Regions from separate parts of the Nocardia sp. NPDC088792 genome, predicted to be linked through region 1. Evidence: riboswitches for the same ligand, from Rfam matches in the RefSeq annotation. Region 1 holds a riboswitch; each other region holds the start of a gene.
What was found. A riboswitch is a leader RNA that binds a small molecule or an ion and turns the genes downstream of it on or off. The one in region 1 is predicted to bind magnesium.

Region 1 (5,249 bases):
GCTGCCAGCAGGATCGTCACTACGAGACCGGCCTCGAGGCCTTCCCGCAAGCAGATCAGAAGGTTCGGTAATGCCTCGGCCCAACTCACGCCGTAAAGGTAAGGCATACCTACTTCTCAGGTCCAGCGCACCCCCCTCGGAAACCTCCTGGTTACGTATCTCCGTCGTCACGATCGACGCGTGAAGGCCAGTTTCAGGCCGAACGCGACCACGACGGTTCCGGTGATCGCGTCCATGGCGCGGCGCACGCTGTCACGGGCGAGCCAGGCCTCGGCGGCGCCGGCGGCGCAGATGATCAGGGTGAACCACGCCATGCCCTCGATGTTGTGGACCACCGCGAGGGCGCAGCCCATGACCAGGTGCGGGACGCCGGGAGGCAGGAACTGCGGGAGCATGGCGACATAGAAGACGCCGACCTTCGGGTTGAGCAGGTTCGTTCCCAATCCTTTTGCCCAGGAGGCGAATACGGTCTGCGGTGCGTCCGCGGACGCGGTAGTGACGGACAGGTGGGCGCGAAAGGCCTCGCGCACCATGCCGATTCCCATCCAGACGAGGTAGATCGCGCCCGCGATCCGCAGCACGGTGTAGGCCAGTTCCGAGGCGGTCAGCAGGGCGGAGATGCCCGCCGCGGCCGCGGCACCCCACACCAGCGTGCCGGAGCCGACGCCCAGCGCGGTCGCGAAGGCGTGGCGGCGGCCACGACTCACCGCGGCACGCAGGACGAGGGCGGTGTCCAGGCCGGGAACGAGGGTGAGCAGGCCCGCGACGACGGCGAAGGACAGCACGGCGTGCAGCATGGGCACAGGGTAGACGCGGGCCCGCTCAGGCGAAGCCGAACCAGACTGCGGCGGCGAGCAGGATGATCGTGATCGCCACGACGGCGCGGGTGGTGTAGGTGTGGCGCATTCTGCCTCCGTACTCGGACGAAATCGAAGTGCTCAGACGAAATCGAAGCGTTCGGTGTGGACTCGGTCGGGCGGAATCGCCAGGGTGGCAAGGGCATCCTCGACGGCGGTGACCATCGGGCCGGGGCCGCACAGGAAGTACTGCAGGTATTCGCTGCGAGGTGGGAGGTGGCGGGCGAGGATGCGCTGGTCGAGGAAGCCGCGTTCACCGTCCCAGCTCGGCGGGGTCGTTTCCAGGATGTGGACGACGGTGAGGTCGATGCGGTCGGCGAGTGCGTCCAGCTCGTCGGCGAAGGTGGCGTCGTCGAGTGCGCGGTTGGCGTAGAACAGCGTGCAGGGGCGGGGATCGGCACGGTCGGCAAGGGTGCGCAGAATGCTGACCATGGGCGTGATTCCGACACCGCCGGCGATCAGCACGAAGCCCGGTCCTTCGTAGCGATCGGGCGTGAACACGCCGTGCGGGCCGTCGAGGTAGGCGCGGGTTCCGGAGGTCGATTGCCCGATGGTGGCGGTGAAATCGCCCAGTGCCTTGATCGTCATATCGACCCCGTCGGCGTGTTCGGCGCTCGAGGAGAACGAGAACGGGTGCGCGCTGACGGTGAACGGTGACCGGTCGATCACCAGCCAGCCGAATTGCCCCGGCTGGAATCGGAAGCCCTTGTGCCCCACCGGTTCGAAGCTGAGCGTGTGCGCGCCGCCGCGCTCGGCGGTGACCTTCGCGATCCGCCACGGCCGCCGCAACCGCCGGATCGGTTTCATCACCCGCACCCACACCAGCAGCCCGACCAGCGCCACGGTCATGACCACCCACAACGCCTTCTTCCACGTCTCGCCGAGGTAGTGGCCGACCAGCAGCATATGCGCCAACGCGCAGCCGACGATCAGCACCGACAGCACCCCGTGCAGGAGCTGCCACACCTCGTAGCGAATCCGTAATCGCTTGCGCCACACCGAGGTTGCGACGAGTGCCAGCAACAGCACGACCGAGGTGACCGCGAAGCGGGCCCGCCACGGCGCCTGCGCGAGATTCAGCAGCCGCGCCACGTCCACGCCACCCACCTGCAGCAGCACCGGATGGGCGAGGATGAATGCCAGTGCGACATAGGAGATCTGGCGGTGGAACTGCACCAGCGCGTCCTCGCCGAAGGGCGCGGCCATCGCCTGGAAGCGGGCGACCAGCGCGAACTGCATACCCAGCATCGACATTCCGACGAACCCGAGCGCGACGGAGAATTCGATCCAGAACCCGCGGTGTGCCGACTGCGTGCCGGCCACCGCGAACACCAGCGGCAGCACCGCGACGGCCACATACAACCCGAGCCAGCCGATTCCCCGCAGCATCAGCGACAAACGATTCTCCTGACCATTCGACCTCACCCCCGGCACGGTGGCGAGCACGGACACGGTGGGAACAGCTGCCGGAACGGATCCGGAGCGACTTCGGACGTCGAGAACCTGCACTTACGGTACGGCAGCGCCCCCGGATTCGATTCGACCAGCCGCGAGCGTCGCCATCCAGGGCCACCAGGCCCGCTTCCGGCGTGCCGGGTGGCTCTGGTCTGGGCAGGCCATGGGCGCTCTCGGTAGCCGAGCCGTAGCCGTTGATCGTGGAGCGGTGGGGCACCGCATCGATTACCGAGTGAGTGGTCCGATACGGGCGTGTCGCTGCCCCTGAACGCCGACACTGGCGTATATGCGCCATCCACGACGCATGTATCGGTTCGAAATCTTCATGGGGAGATGATCGACATGATCCGGCATCGCAAATCGATTGTCGCCGCTGCCGCGCTCGCCGCGGCGGCGACGTCGCTGGTGTTGGCCGCACCGGATGCGGCCGCCGACGTCAACAGCGTGACGGTGACGGGCACGAGCCTGAGTTTGGGCGTCGACAGGTTCGGTACCGGCTGCTCGTACACGGTCCAGGTGAACGGCAGTCCGTACGAGGACGTGTATCTCAACGACAGCAATGGCGCGAGCTTCGGTCAGCAGCAGCTGCGCCTGGACAACAGCGGGAACGCCTCCACCACGTGGAGTCCGACCTCGACCGGAACGCATGTGATCACGGCCTGGTCGTGGCGCGGCGGGCCGCAGTTCGCCTGGGAGCAGGTCGGCAGCGGCCTGGATCTGGGCAGCGCGTGCGTGGTCACCAGCTGAGCACGGGCGCGGGCGTTTCGGCCCGCTCCGGCGCCGGGTGCGCGTGGGCGCCCGGTGCCGGGCATTAGTCTTCAGGAGGTGCACACCGAGCAGCCCTCCCCCGACGCCGAACCCCGTATCTGGGGCGGCACGACCCTCACCGAACGCCGTGAGGTGCGGCGCGCGGCGCTGCTGGAGGCCGCTCTGGACCTGATCGGCGAGTCCGGCGCGGGGGCGGTCACCATGCGTGCGGTGTGCCGGCGCGCGGGCCTGACCGATCGCTATTTCTACGAATCCTTCACCAGCCGTGACGAATTGCTCGATGTGCTCTATCGCCTGGTCGCCGACGAGTTCCTGGAGCCGATGACCGCGTTCGCCGTCGTCGACGACCCGAGCCGCGACCGCGCACTGTCGGAAGTGTTGCTGGACAAGGTGCTCGCGGATCCGCGCAAGTCGCGGCTGTTCCTGGTCGAGCCCTATTCGTCGACGGGCCTGGGCCAGACCACGATCGCGGTCATGCCCGCCTTCACTCGCCTCATCCAGGATCACCTGTTCGCGCACATCGAGGATCCGGTGCGGCGGCGACTGGCGGCGGTGACCATGGCCAGCGGTAATGCGGGCATGTTCTCCGCGTGGCTGAACGGCACCCTGCGCGCCAGCCGCGAACAGCTGGTCGATCACCTGGTCGCGACCATCGCCGCCTACCGCACGATGTATCGCAGCTGACCTGTCGGCTTCGAGCCCGATCCCCCGCGACCGGCGCGATTGCGGCAGTGGGCAACTCGTTCCGGCGCCCGCCCGGTCGCCTGGGACCGCGCTCACATCGAGTTGCCGAAACGGTTGGCGCGGTGTTAACTCGCTGGCGCAAGGTGCCGTCGTTAGCTGAGGCTCCTTCACGGATACAGGCCGGCGACCCCGAACGTCGAGAGACGCCCAAGGTCAGGACAGGCCGCCCCGAACTAAGGGGTGGCCCCGACCGGCTCCCGCTGTCGTAGCGGGTTCACGCCGTGGAGTGCTGAAGGTCTTACGAAGGGTGGTATCCGTGCCCGGCGCGTCCGCCGGGCCCCTCCCCGGCGCGTGCGCGGTGGAACGAGGAGGTGGTCGGCATGCCCGATGGGGACACAGGTCCGTTAGCCAATCGTTCACTCGGCGACACCGACACAATCCGCTTTCCGCTACCTCACGGGCGGTAGCGTGCGATTTCGAGTGCGCCGACGCTAGCTGGGAGAAGGGCGTCATGTCGACGTTGGAGATGCTGTTACGGCTCGGCGCGGGTGTCGGGCTGGGCGCGGTGATCGGGTTCGAGCGCCAGTACCGCGCCCGCATGGCCGGGCTGCGGACGAACACGCTGGTGGCCGCGGGTTCGACCTTGTTCGTGCTGTTGTCCGCGCACGGGTTCCACGGTGGCGACGCCGACCCGACTCGTGTTGCGGCGCAGGTGGTTTCGGGTATCGGTTTCCTCGGCGCGGGTGTGATCATGCGCGAGGGTTTCACGGTGCGCGGGCTGAATACCGCGGCGACGCTGTGGTGTTCGGCGGCGGTGGGTTCGCTCGCGGGTGCGGGCATGTTCGATACGGCCGCGGCGGGCACGGTGGCGGTGGTCGTGGTGAACACCGCGCTGCGCACCGCGGCGCGCGCGGTCGACCGCCCGCAGGAATCCCACGACATCGAGGCGTTGTACGCCTTCACCGCCGCGACCGACGATTCACACGAGGCCCATGTGCGGGCACTGCTGGTGCAGTCGCTGACCCGCACCGATTTCCGGCTGGTGTCGATTTCCAGTCATGACACCCAGCCGGGCCGGGTGGAGGTGCGCGCCGAACTCACCGGTGACCGCCGCGATGATCGTCAGATGGAGGCCGCGGTCAGCCGTTTGAGCCTGGAACCGTCGGTGACCAGTGTCGGCTGGCGTACGGTGGCGCAGCCCACGGTGGCCGACGAATGACCGCCGGTCTGCGCTCCTATCCCTCGCGCGGGGCGCTGGATCGCCCGCGCTCGCGCTGGGCGGATGTGGCCGTGTTCCTGGGTGCGGCCATCCTGATCTGGATCATCGTCAAGGTGTCGGCGGGCATGCACGTGCCCTTCGATCAGGCCACCGCGGCCACCAATATCTCCACCGATCCGGCGAAACTGCCCTATTACGCGGCGCGTTCGCTGTTGCGCATGTTCATCGCGCTCGGGGTGTCGATCGTGTTCACCTTCGTCTACGCC
Region 2 (5,249 bases), on a different contig from region 1:
GCGCCGCGGGGATCCCGCGGGTGTTCGAGACCGATCCGGATCTCACCCTTGATGCGGCCGGGATTGTTGTCCAGCACCAGGATTCGGTCCGCCAGCAGCACCGCCTCCTCGATATTGTGGGTGACCATCAGCATGGTCTTGGTGGGGAACGCGGTCTCACCCCACAAGCGCATGAGCTCGCCGCGCAGGTTCTCCGCGGTGAGCACGTCCAGCGCCGAGAACGGCTCGTCCATGAGCAGCACTTCCGGCTGCACCACCAGGGCGCGCGCGAAGCCGACCCGCTGCCGCATACCGCCGGAAAGCTCCTTGGGATAAGCGTTCTCGAAACCGTCGAGACCGATCATGTCGATGGCATCGGTGACGCGTTCACCGCGCTCGTACGCCGGCATCCCCTGTGCGCGCAGCCCGAGTTCGACATTCTCCCGCACCGTCAGCCAGGGCAGCAGCGCGAAGGTCTGGAAGACCATGGCGGTACCGGCGGACGGTTCGGTGATCTCGGCGCTGCGCAGCCGCGCGGTACCGGCCGAGGGCCGCACCAGACCGGCGATGATCCGCAGCAGAGTCGACTTGCCGGAGCCGGATTTCCCGAGCAGCGCAACGATTTCCCCTTCGCGCAGCTCCAGGCAGACATCGGAGAGCACAGGCAGTTGCTCCCCGGAGGGGTTGGTGAAGTTCTTGGTGACACGATCCACGGTGATGACCGGAGCGGACATGGTAGTTCTCCCTACATCAATGACAAGCGCGCGAGGCGCTGAAATACACACGAGCGCGAGGCGCTGAATTACACGAGCGCGAAACGTTTTTCGGCCTGCACCTGCAGCCGTCGCCACACCAGCCGGTTGATGGCCACCGTGACCACGCTCATGACGAAGGTGCCCAGCAGCACCTTGGCGAAGTCACCGGCGGCGGTGGCATTGGTGATGTACGCGCCGAGCCCGAACGCCTCGAGATGGGTGTGCCCCGATTCGACGACCTCGCCGACCAGCGTCGCGTTCCACGCCCCGCCGAAGGCGGTGATGGCGCCGACCACATACCCGGGCGCGATCGCGGGCAGTATCAACGACTTCCAGCGCTGCAGGCCGTGCACGCCCAGATCGTCCATGGCCTCCCGCAGATCGGTGGGAATCTGCCCGGCCGCGGCGATCACATTGAACAGCACGTACCACTGCGCACCCAGCGCCATCAGTACGGTGCCGCCGATATTCAGCGAGACACCCGTGTAGGTGAGCGCCGCGATCACGAAGATGTACAGGAACTGCGCCGGGAAACTGGCCAGCACCTGCACCACCGGCTGCGCGAACCGGCAGACCCGCGGATTCATGCCGATCCACACGCCGATCGGCACCCACACCACCGTGGACACCACCAGCAGCACGATCACGCGGAGCAGGCTGGCCAGGCCCATGAGGGTGGTGGGCCCGAATTCCGCGAAGCCGACGGTTCTTTCGAAGTAGGCGGCCAGCGTCCAGGTCCCCCAGGCCAGCGCCGCGAACAACAATCCGAAGAAGATCGCGTCACCGGTGCGGCTGTCGCGCCGGTCGTCGTACGCGGACCGCGTGCTGTGCCCGAACACCCGCATGACCCGGTCGAGGCCCTCACCGACCGGCCGCAGCAGCCGCGCGGTCCGGCCCGGCAGCGTGGAGCGCCGCAGCAGGTCGAGCACCAGACTCCGTGGCGCCAGCGCACTTTCGGTGTTCTCCACCCGGAAGCGCTCCGACCATGCCGTGAACGGCCGCCAGAACAGGACATTCACCAGCACGATGGTGATCACCATGACCGCCGCGCCCAGCATGAGATCCCCGACCTGCGCATCGGCGGTGGCGGCGGCGATGAAACTGCCCATGCCGGGCAGTGCCTGATCATTACCCGCGACCGTGATCACCTCGGACGAGGCGAGCATGAACCACGCGCCGCCGAAACTCATCATGCCGTTCCAGATCATCGGCACCATAGCGGTCGGCACCTCCAGCCGCCACAGCCGCTGCCAGCGGGTCAGCCGCATCATGCGCGCCGCGTCATCGAGCTCCCGGGGCATATTGCGCAGTGCCTGGTAGTAGGCGAAGGTCATGTTCCACGCCTGCGCGGTGAAGATGGCGAAGATGCACGCCGCCTCGGCACCCAGGTACGAGCCGCGGAACAGGGCCACGAACGCCGTCACCGTGATCGAGACCAGCGCCAGCACCGGTACCGACTGCAGCACGTCGAGCATGGGCACGAGCACCTTCTCGGCGCGCCGCGACCGCGCCGCCCACTGTCCCACGATCAACGTGAACACAATGGACGCGAGCAGCCCGAGGAACATGCGCAGCGTGGTCCGCGCCGCGTAGTACGGCAGGTTCGACGGATCGGTGGAAACGGTGTCCTGCCCGGTGTCCGGCGTCCAGGGCACCGTCATATCGCGGAACAGCCTGAGCACCACGATGATCAGTACGGCGGCCGCGCCGATCAGCAGGTAGTCCGTCGCGCGGAGCCGGTTGCGGACGGCCGGCCTGTCCGGAGTCGTCTTGGGGCTGTTCGGGATTGCGATGTCGAGTGTCATCAGTCGTTCGCCTCCGGACCGGGCGGGGCGGTCATGACGTTGTAGTAGTGGACGGCCGACGCGATCAGCGCGGGCACGCCGATGATCAGGTTGAACACGACCACGCCCATACCGGCGCCGGCGACCGCGCCTGCGAGACAGCCGACGATCGTGCCCAGCGGCCCGGCGGTCGCCGTGCCGAGGGCACCGGTGAATACACAACCCAGCGGCCCGCCGACGATCGCGCCCAGCAGCGTGCCCACCGCGAGTGCGACGGTGAGCTCGTTGTTGACATTGGCCATGGCCGTGTTCATCCGATCCTCGGGGGTATCGGAGATGTGCTGCGCCAGCAGGATCGGCTGGGTGGCGCGGGCCTCGGCGTCGAGTTGCGCCGTCCGGCTGCGTTCTTCCGTGGTGGCGGGCCGGCCCAGGTCGGTGCGCGGGGTGAGGGTCGCGGTGGTCCCGTCCACCTGCGCGTCGACCGGGAAAACGGTGTCCTGCCGGATGATCGTCAGCGGGATCGCCGTGAGCGTCACGCCGTCCGGATCGGTGATGCGGAGCTGATTTCCGGCGACCCGGAGCGACCCGGCATCGGTGTGCAGCACCACCGACCGGCCTTCGATCCGCGCCTGTCCGTCGATGGCAGCGGCGGGGGTGGCGGCTTCGGCGGGACCGGTGTGTTCCGGCGGCTCGGCCAGGCCGACGGCATGGCCCGCCAGGGCGGTGGTGGTGATCGTCGCGGTGGCGAGCGCGAGCATACGAATTCTCATCTTTTATGCCTCGTGTGATCGCTGCCCGAATTGTATTCAGGGCAGCACGAATTTACCGATCGGCACTGTGGCGCCTACGGTGATGAATTTTTCTCGCGAAATTCCGCTGTCGTTCCGGAATTGCGCATGCGTGTATTCCGATGAGCACGCTGGGAGGAAGGCCCGTGGATCATGAGATGGGCAGACACCCCTCTCGTCAGAGCTTCGGCACTGTACGACGTATCGCTATGAACGGAAGCCACCTTGGATAACCCCTTAATCCGGGGAAATCTGTCCTAACCTTGGGCGTCTCTCGACGTCGTCAGATCAGTGGCCTGTGTTCGTACAGGAGCCTCGCCTATCGAGGTGCAATACCCAACGTAGTAAAGGCCCCGTAAAAAGTCAAAAGGCTTCTTTTCGGCGCATCTTCGATACGTCGCCTACTCTGGTCGGCGTGGTGAGAGCAGTATCGGCAGCGGCAGGGATCGCCCTGATCGGGGTGGCGATAGCGGGCTGCGGGCATGCGGGCCGGCCGGCCGCCGCGCCGACGACCACGAGCGCCGGGCCGATCGCGCCCTCCCCGAACACGGTCGGGCTCTGCGGCGCGCTCTCCGACTCCGATGTCGCACAGGCGACGGGAGTGCAAGGCCTGCAGCGCGTTGCGGTCAATCCGTTCAGCTGTAGCTGGCAGCCGGACGGCGGCGGCGATTACACCGTGATCTTCCACTGGTTCCGTGGCGCCGGGCTCGACGCGCGCCGCGATCAGATCACCGACAGCACACCGGCCACGGTGACGGTGGGCGGCCGATCCGGGCTGATGTGGACCTCCGCGCAATCGTGCGAGGTGGGCGTGCCCTTCGGCGGCACCGACTTCATCGATTGGTCCATCAAGGCGAACACTGCCGAAAACAGCCGCCCACAGCCGTGTTCGGCGCTCCAGCAGCTGGCCGCGGAGACCTTGACGAAGGCGGGGCAGGGGTAATGCGCAGGGCCCGGACGAGTTTGGCGCTGGCCGTGGCCGCGGTGGCCGGCATGGTGACGCTGTCGGGATGCACGCAGCATTCCGGGGATTCGGCGGTGCGGCAGTCGGTCGACCCCAATCTGCTGGCCGGGTGCGGTCCGATCGAGGATCAGAAGATCGCGCAGATCATCGGTGTGACCGGTCTGAAACAGCAGAGCCAGCCCACCATCTGCAATTGGACCGGCCGGAATTCGGCCGGCGCCCCCGTCGATGTCACCTATGCCTGGCTGCAGAACGACACCATGGGCCGCGAGGCCGACGTGGCCGGGCAGTCCGGTTATCAGATCGAACGAGTGGTCGTGCGGCACTTCTCGGGTATGTACTGGCACGACCCCGGCAATCCGGGCAGCTGCGCGGTCACGGTGGCCGATACCGGAACCGTCACCTGGTGGGTGCAGAACCGCGACCGGTCCGCGCAACCGGATCCGTGCGCCGCGGCAATGACTTTGGCCGAGGCCACCCTCGCGGTGGACGGCGTCTGACGGTCTGCTGCAACCTGTTTCAGCCTTTTTCCGGGCCGTCTCAGTGCTTGAGAAACGTTGCAGCGATGTTCCAGAACATGTTCTGGTCCACCGCGTGGAAATCCCAGGTCTCCGTGAGGCTGTGCGTGGCGGTCACGATCGCCGGGATGTCGAAGTCGTGACGGCTGGCCGTGCCCTTGGCCTCGACGGCGGTGATGACGAAGGCGGTGGCGGTTTCTGCGGTGTGGGGCATATGCGAGCTCCAATCGAGTACCGGGCCGGGTAGGTCGTGCGGGGCGGTGCGGGCGGTGCAGGGCATTTCCGGTGGTGCAGGGCATTTCCGGTGGTGTGAAGTGCACTGGTGACGCAAAGTGGAACAGCCGTGCGGGGCGATGCGTGGCCACGGACATCGTCGGCCGCGCCACGCATCTGAACGCCGTGACGCGCTTCGCGGCCGGCGCGTCACTGGCGTTTCCGTCCAGTTTTGTTTCGGCGAGTGA
Region 3 (5,249 bases), on a different contig from region 1:
GGGAAGTAGTGCTGCAGGAAGTTGCGCACACGGGAGCTGCGGTGCGCTTCCTCGATCTCGGGGAAACTGCCGTCGTTCAGGCAGAAGAAGTCGGCATCGCGCCGAATCCCCAGTCCGACAAGCTGATCCAGCCCCTCCCGCGTAGTGGTATCGATGTAGCGGGCGCGGGCCGTTTCGTTCTGCACCGCGCGGCCGGAGAGCAGCGCGTAGTAGTGGTAGAGCGAATTGGTGACGGAGATATCCGTGCTGGAACGGAAACGACTGGCCTGGGTGCGGGCGAAATCGTCGGCGAAAACGCCCTCCAGCTCGAACAGCACACTGCGCCGCAGCGGAGCCGGCGCGTGCTCGAGATGCCGGGTGATCAACTGGCCGAAACGATTCCGCAGCAATTGCCGGTTATTGCGGGCCGCATTCTCGAATCCGCTGCGGCGCACGGCACGGGTGCCGGTGCCGATGCGCACGGGGGATTCGATGAACTTGCTGATCCCACCCGCAGTGAAGAACATCGTCGGCCGCATGGGACGACCGAAGAACATATCGTCATTGGCGTAGAGGAAATGCTCGCTCAGCCCCGGGATGTGGTGCAGCTGCGATTCCACGGCATGCGAGTTGAACGTGGGCAGGCTCGACCGATCCGAAAAGTGTTCGGCCGCACGCACGATCGTCACCTGCGGGTGCGCGTCCAGCCAGGCCGGCGGCGTGCAATCGGTGGCGATGAAGATGCGCCGCACCCACGGCGCGTTCGCGTAGACCGACCGCAGCGCGTACCGCAATTCGTCGATCTGGCGGACGCGCGCCGGCGCGCCGTCACCCTCGCCGAGCAGCGCCTCGGAAATCGCCGCGGACCGCAGCGCATTCCGCGCCGGATCGGCGGCATCCACCCAGGAGAACACCACGTCGATATCGAAATCCACATCCCCGGCATGCACATCGAACATGCCGCGCAACGTGTCCCAGTCGTAGCCGAAACGGCGGATCCGGGTCCGCTGCAGATCCTCGGCCGGAATCCGTTCGCGGGTAAGGGCATTGGGCCGCGGGCCGAGCAGCCCGTCGGCGCGGTGATGCCAGAATTCGATATCCACCGTGCCGGGACCGGCGGCGGCGCTGACCAGCGCATCGACGCGCGGGCGATAGCGCTGATCGATGGCCAGCGCCGGTTCGTCGCGCTCGGACCGGATCAGCAGGAACGGAATCTCCTCCGCCACCAGTACCGCGCGCAGCGCCAGCAGATTACCCAGCGCCGAACGCTCGATATCCGGCACGGCCGCCGCGCCATCGGCCACAGCCGCGGGGACACAGCTCAATACATTCCTCATCGTCACACCTACCTAGAACACAGCCGGAATCAGTGACGCACGAAAGAGTTCTGAACGCGAAAGACCTTCGCGTACTACCCCACACGTTGAGTTTCGACACTGAGCGACGTATCCCTGCGGTGCGCAGAATCCGGAAGCCACTTGGGATCAACCCTTAAGCCGGGAAGATCTGTCCTGATCTTGGGCGTCTCTCGACGTCGTCAGATCAGTGGCCTATGTTCGTTCAGGAGCCTCACCTAACGAGGTGCAGTCGCCATCCTAGCCGCCGCTCTTGGGCACGACAACCGGCCCCGGCCCACCTGAACAGCGCCACTGGCCGTCGGCGTACTGCGGAAACTGCCACGGCGTGTGGCATTTCAGGTCCGGCGGCGGTGTTTGCGGCGCGGGATCGGCCGCGGCCGATCCCATCACACTCCATGCGCACAGCACACCCACGGCTACGGCGGTCCAGCGGTGAGACATACGTCTCCATTCCTTCAGGCGGGCTGCCGGAGCGGACTGCCGGCCTCGTGCAAGTGTCGCAGCGCCTGTGCGTAGGACTCCAGGAGACCGGTCTCGCAGTACGGGATTTCGTGCTCGGCGCAGAACGCGATCACCATCGGCCGCGCCAGGCGCAGATTCGGGCGGGGCATCGAGGGGAACAGATGATGCTCGATCTGATAGTTCAGGCCGCCCAGCGCCACATCGGTGAACCAGCTGCCGCGCACATTGCGGGAGGTGAGCACCTGACGCCGGAGGAAATCGACGGCGCCGGGCTCGTCGAATACTTCCATCCCCTTGTGATTGGGTGCGAAGGTGCAACCCATGTAAAGGCCGAACAGGCCCTGCTGCACCGCGATGAAGACGAGCGCCTTACCCGGTGACAGCACCAGGAATACGACGGACAGGTAGGCGACCGCGTGCAGGGCGAGCAGCGCGCCCTCCCAGCCCCAATTCGGTATCGACCGCCGCCACACCGCACGCACGCTGGACCAGTGCAGGCTGCCGCCCTCGAGCAGCAACATCGGGAAGAACAGCCACGCCTGATAGCGGAAGATGAATGCCCGGAAACCGCGACCGGTCGCGGCGCGCCCGCTCGAATGCGCCAGGATGCCCATCACATCGGGGTCCGCGCCCTCGGTATTCGGATTGGCGTGGTGCCGATTGTGATTGCTGGTCCACCAGCCGATGCTCAAACCGATGCCGAGATTTCCGAACAACAGCCCGGCCAGATAATTGACCCGGCGGGTGCCGAAGATCTGCTGATGCCCGGCATCGTGGCCGAGGAATGCGAACTGCGCGAACACCAGCGCGAGAAATACCGCGGTGCCCAGCTGCCACCACGAATCGCCGATGAGCGCGAACGCAACCCACCCGCCCAGGAAGGCGGCCACCGTGATCCCGGCGCGCACGCCGTAGGACCGCAGGCGCCGATTCAGCAGTCCGGCATGCCGGATCTGGCGCATGAGCACCGCGTATTCACTGCCACGCCGAGCACCCGAGGCGGGCTCGGGCCGCGGTTCGGTGTCGATCAGCAACGCGGAAAGGGGAATTGCGCTGTCGGGGTCACCGACTGCGGAAGGTACGGGCACTCCACCTACGCTATCCGCACGAGGCGAACAACAGGCCCCTGTCGCCGAAACAATTAGCGGCGTGGCACGCATCGGCCGCGTTCCGCCGCACAAAACCGCAGCGTGCGCCTAGGGCGTGAGCTGATCGAGCAGCCAGCGCGGACCGACCGTCACGGCCCCGAACGGCTCGACGCGCTCACGTAATCCGCGATCCGCCGTCACCACGGTGATCGCCCGATCGCCCTGTTCCGCCACCGCCGCGGCCACCACGCGCACGATCTCGTCATCGCCGGACCCGGCGGCCGGCACCACGCGCAGTCCGTCGAACTCGGCCGCATCACCGGCGACCGCGGCCTTGGCCGCGCCCTCGAGCACGACGGTCACCTCGGTCGGCTGCCCCGAATCCAGTTCCGCCGCGGCCAACTGCCCGAGCAATCGCCGGGCCGCCCCCGCCCGGTCGCGCCACCATCCGTCGGGTCGCGAACCCACCACATTCGCCGCGTCCACGACGATCAGCCGAACTGCGTCATCCGTCACGCCCCCAGTCTTCCCCCTCATATTCGCGGTGGCCGACATTGACCGTTTGTGGCCCGATACGGACGGCCTTCGCGGCGATATCGTGACCGCGGTGCGCCCGGGCGAAAGTGCCCGGGGTTTGCCCCTTCCAGGTGCGGAAGGTCGAGGCGAAGGATGAGACGCTCGAATAGCCGAGGCGATCGGCGACCGACTCCACCGTCAGGCCCGTCATCAACAGTTCCTCGGCGAGCAGCCCGACTGTCTCGCAACTCAATTCCCGGAAGGTGGTGCCTTCCTCGGCGAGTCGCCGGCGCAGGGTCCGCACGCTGATATCCAGTCCGGCCGCGATACTGGACTGATCGGCGGTGCCGACACTGTGCACCAGCAGTTCCCGCACCCGCCCGCTGATTCCGCTGCGTTGCCTGCGCCGCTGCATGATCTCGACGCACTGCTGCTCGTAGGCCCGCGCCAGAGCCGCATTCGACTGTGCCGGGCGCATTTCCAGCATCGCCGCCCGCATCACGATCTCGAAGCGTGGCGCGTCGAAGTTCAGCTCCTCGACATTGAGCACGACGCCCAGCGTCTCGTAGACCGGATGCGCCTCCCACTCCAGATCCACCCGGGTGACCGGAAACGGCATGGGCAGCAGATCCTGCTGGATCGTGGAAATCATGGCGATGTCCCGCTCCTGCGCGAACCGCCGCAGGTCCGCGGGCACCACGCGATCATCGCGCAGCAACGCGACCTCCGCGCCCCTGACCTCGAGGTAGTGATGCGCGATGGCCACCGACAGATCGGTGTACCGCAACGCGATCTCCAGCGCACCGCGCAAGGTGGGACTGCTGATCATGGCGAATCCCAGCACGCCGAAACTCGTTGGATGACAGTGGAATCCGGCCAGAAACCCCAGTCCGGGTTCGTTCCCCAGCCCCTCCACCACCGTCCGCAAAACGATGAGCTCCTGCTCGAGCAGGATCTCCCCCGCCGGCTCGGCCAGTTCGCGTTCCTCGATCCCGCTGCCCTTCAGCACGGCCTGGATCGGCAATCCCCGCCCGACCGCGAACTCGGCCAGCAATGCCGTACCGCCGATGGAACGAACCCTCCCCAACCCGTCACCCATCGACGCATCCTCGCAAATATCGAGCACACACGAACCGAGAACCCGCCGGTAACATCCCCCGGCGGCCGGTCACCGATGTGCTGACCGAAAACCGGGGAATGCCGACGTTATTCGGCTACCACAGCACCGGGAGTCGCTCCGGGATCCGCTTCATGAAACGGGTTCGCCAGACCAGCTGATCGATCGGGACGGCCAGGTCCACGGTGGGGATGCGGTCGAGGAGGGCCTCGAGGGCGATCTGGGCGTGGCGGCGGGCGAGGGCGGTGGCGGGGCAGTAGTGCTGTCCGCCGCCGAAGGACAGGTGGGACGCGCTGTTGGGCCTGCCGAGGTCGATCACGTCCGGTTGCGGAAAGGCCCGAGGATCGAAGTTGGCGCCTTCGACCAGCACCAGTACCAATTCGCCGTTCCTGACCAGTACGTCGCCGAGCTGGATATCGTCGGTGGCGAGCCGAGGGAGCGCGTCGCCGATCGAGAGGTTGATCCGCAGCAGTTCCTCCACCCCGGCCGGGATCAGGGATCGATCGCGCAGCAATAGTTCTCGCAGCTCCGGGTGCTGGATCAGCGAGACCAGCGCCATGGACAGGAAGCCCGACGTGGAGATCACGCCGGCGCCGAAGAGCGTGACGCCGACCGTGGCGAACATTTCGGCGGAGACGTGGGCGTATTCGGGTTCCCGGCGCAATGCGGCGAGTTCCGCGATGAGGCCGCCGGATCGGGGATCGTCGAGCCGGTCGGTCATGTATTCGA

Region 2: linked by a shared signal. The riboswitch ahead of ACIP5Y_RS11860 (hypothetical protein) and the one ahead of ACIP5Y_RS22665 (MgtC/SapB family protein) in region 1 are both predicted to bind magnesium.
Region 3: linked by a shared signal. The riboswitch ahead of ACIP5Y_RS37735 (stealth conserved region 3 domain-containing protein) and the one ahead of ACIP5Y_RS22665 (MgtC/SapB family protein) in region 1 are both predicted to bind magnesium.

What each region holds. Positions count from the first base shown of each region.
Region 1 covers NZ_JBIVKC010000003.1:983,240-988,488, forward strand. The annotation lists gene efeU (iron uptake transporter permease EfeU) at 1-89, opposite strand, end outside; gene ACIP5Y_RS22645 (LysE family translocator) at 168-797, opposite strand; gene ACIP5Y_RS22650 (ferric reductase-like transmembrane domain-containing protein) at 939-2,282, opposite strand; gene ACIP5Y_RS22655 (hypothetical protein) at 2,646-3,059, shown strand; gene ACIP5Y_RS22660 (TetR/AcrR family transcriptional regulator) at 3,138-3,764, shown strand; M-box (ykoK) riboswitch at 3,906-4,080, shown strand; gene ACIP5Y_RS22665 (MgtC/SapB family protein) at 4,276-4,983, shown strand; gene ACIP5Y_RS22670 (ABC transporter permease) at 4,980-5,249, shown strand, end outside.
Region 2 covers NZ_JBIVKC010000002.1:543,909-549,157, reverse strand. The annotation lists gene ACIP5Y_RS11870 (nitrate/sulfonate/bicarbonate ABC transporter ATP-binding protein) at 1-713, opposite strand, end outside; gene ACIP5Y_RS11865 (ABC transporter permease) at 782-2,539, opposite strand; gene ACIP5Y_RS11860 (hypothetical protein) at 2,539-3,288, opposite strand; M-box (ykoK) riboswitch at 3,470-3,640, opposite strand; gene ACIP5Y_RS11855 (DUF3558 domain-containing protein) at 3,722-4,249, shown strand; gene ACIP5Y_RS11850 (DUF3558 domain-containing protein) at 4,249-4,770, shown strand; gene ACIP5Y_RS11845 (hypothetical protein) at 4,811-5,002, opposite strand.
Region 3 covers NZ_JBIVKC010000006.1:318,376-323,624, reverse strand. The annotation lists gene ACIP5Y_RS37735 (stealth conserved region 3 domain-containing protein) at 1-1,316, opposite strand, end outside; M-box (ykoK) riboswitch at 1,388-1,567, opposite strand; gene ACIP5Y_RS37730 (fatty acid desaturase family protein) at 1,793-2,887, opposite strand; gene ACIP5Y_RS37725 (hypothetical protein) at 2,996-3,403, opposite strand; gene ACIP5Y_RS37720 (AraC family transcriptional regulator) at 3,393-4,502, opposite strand; gene ACIP5Y_RS37715 (cytochrome P450) at 4,618-5,249, opposite strand, start outside.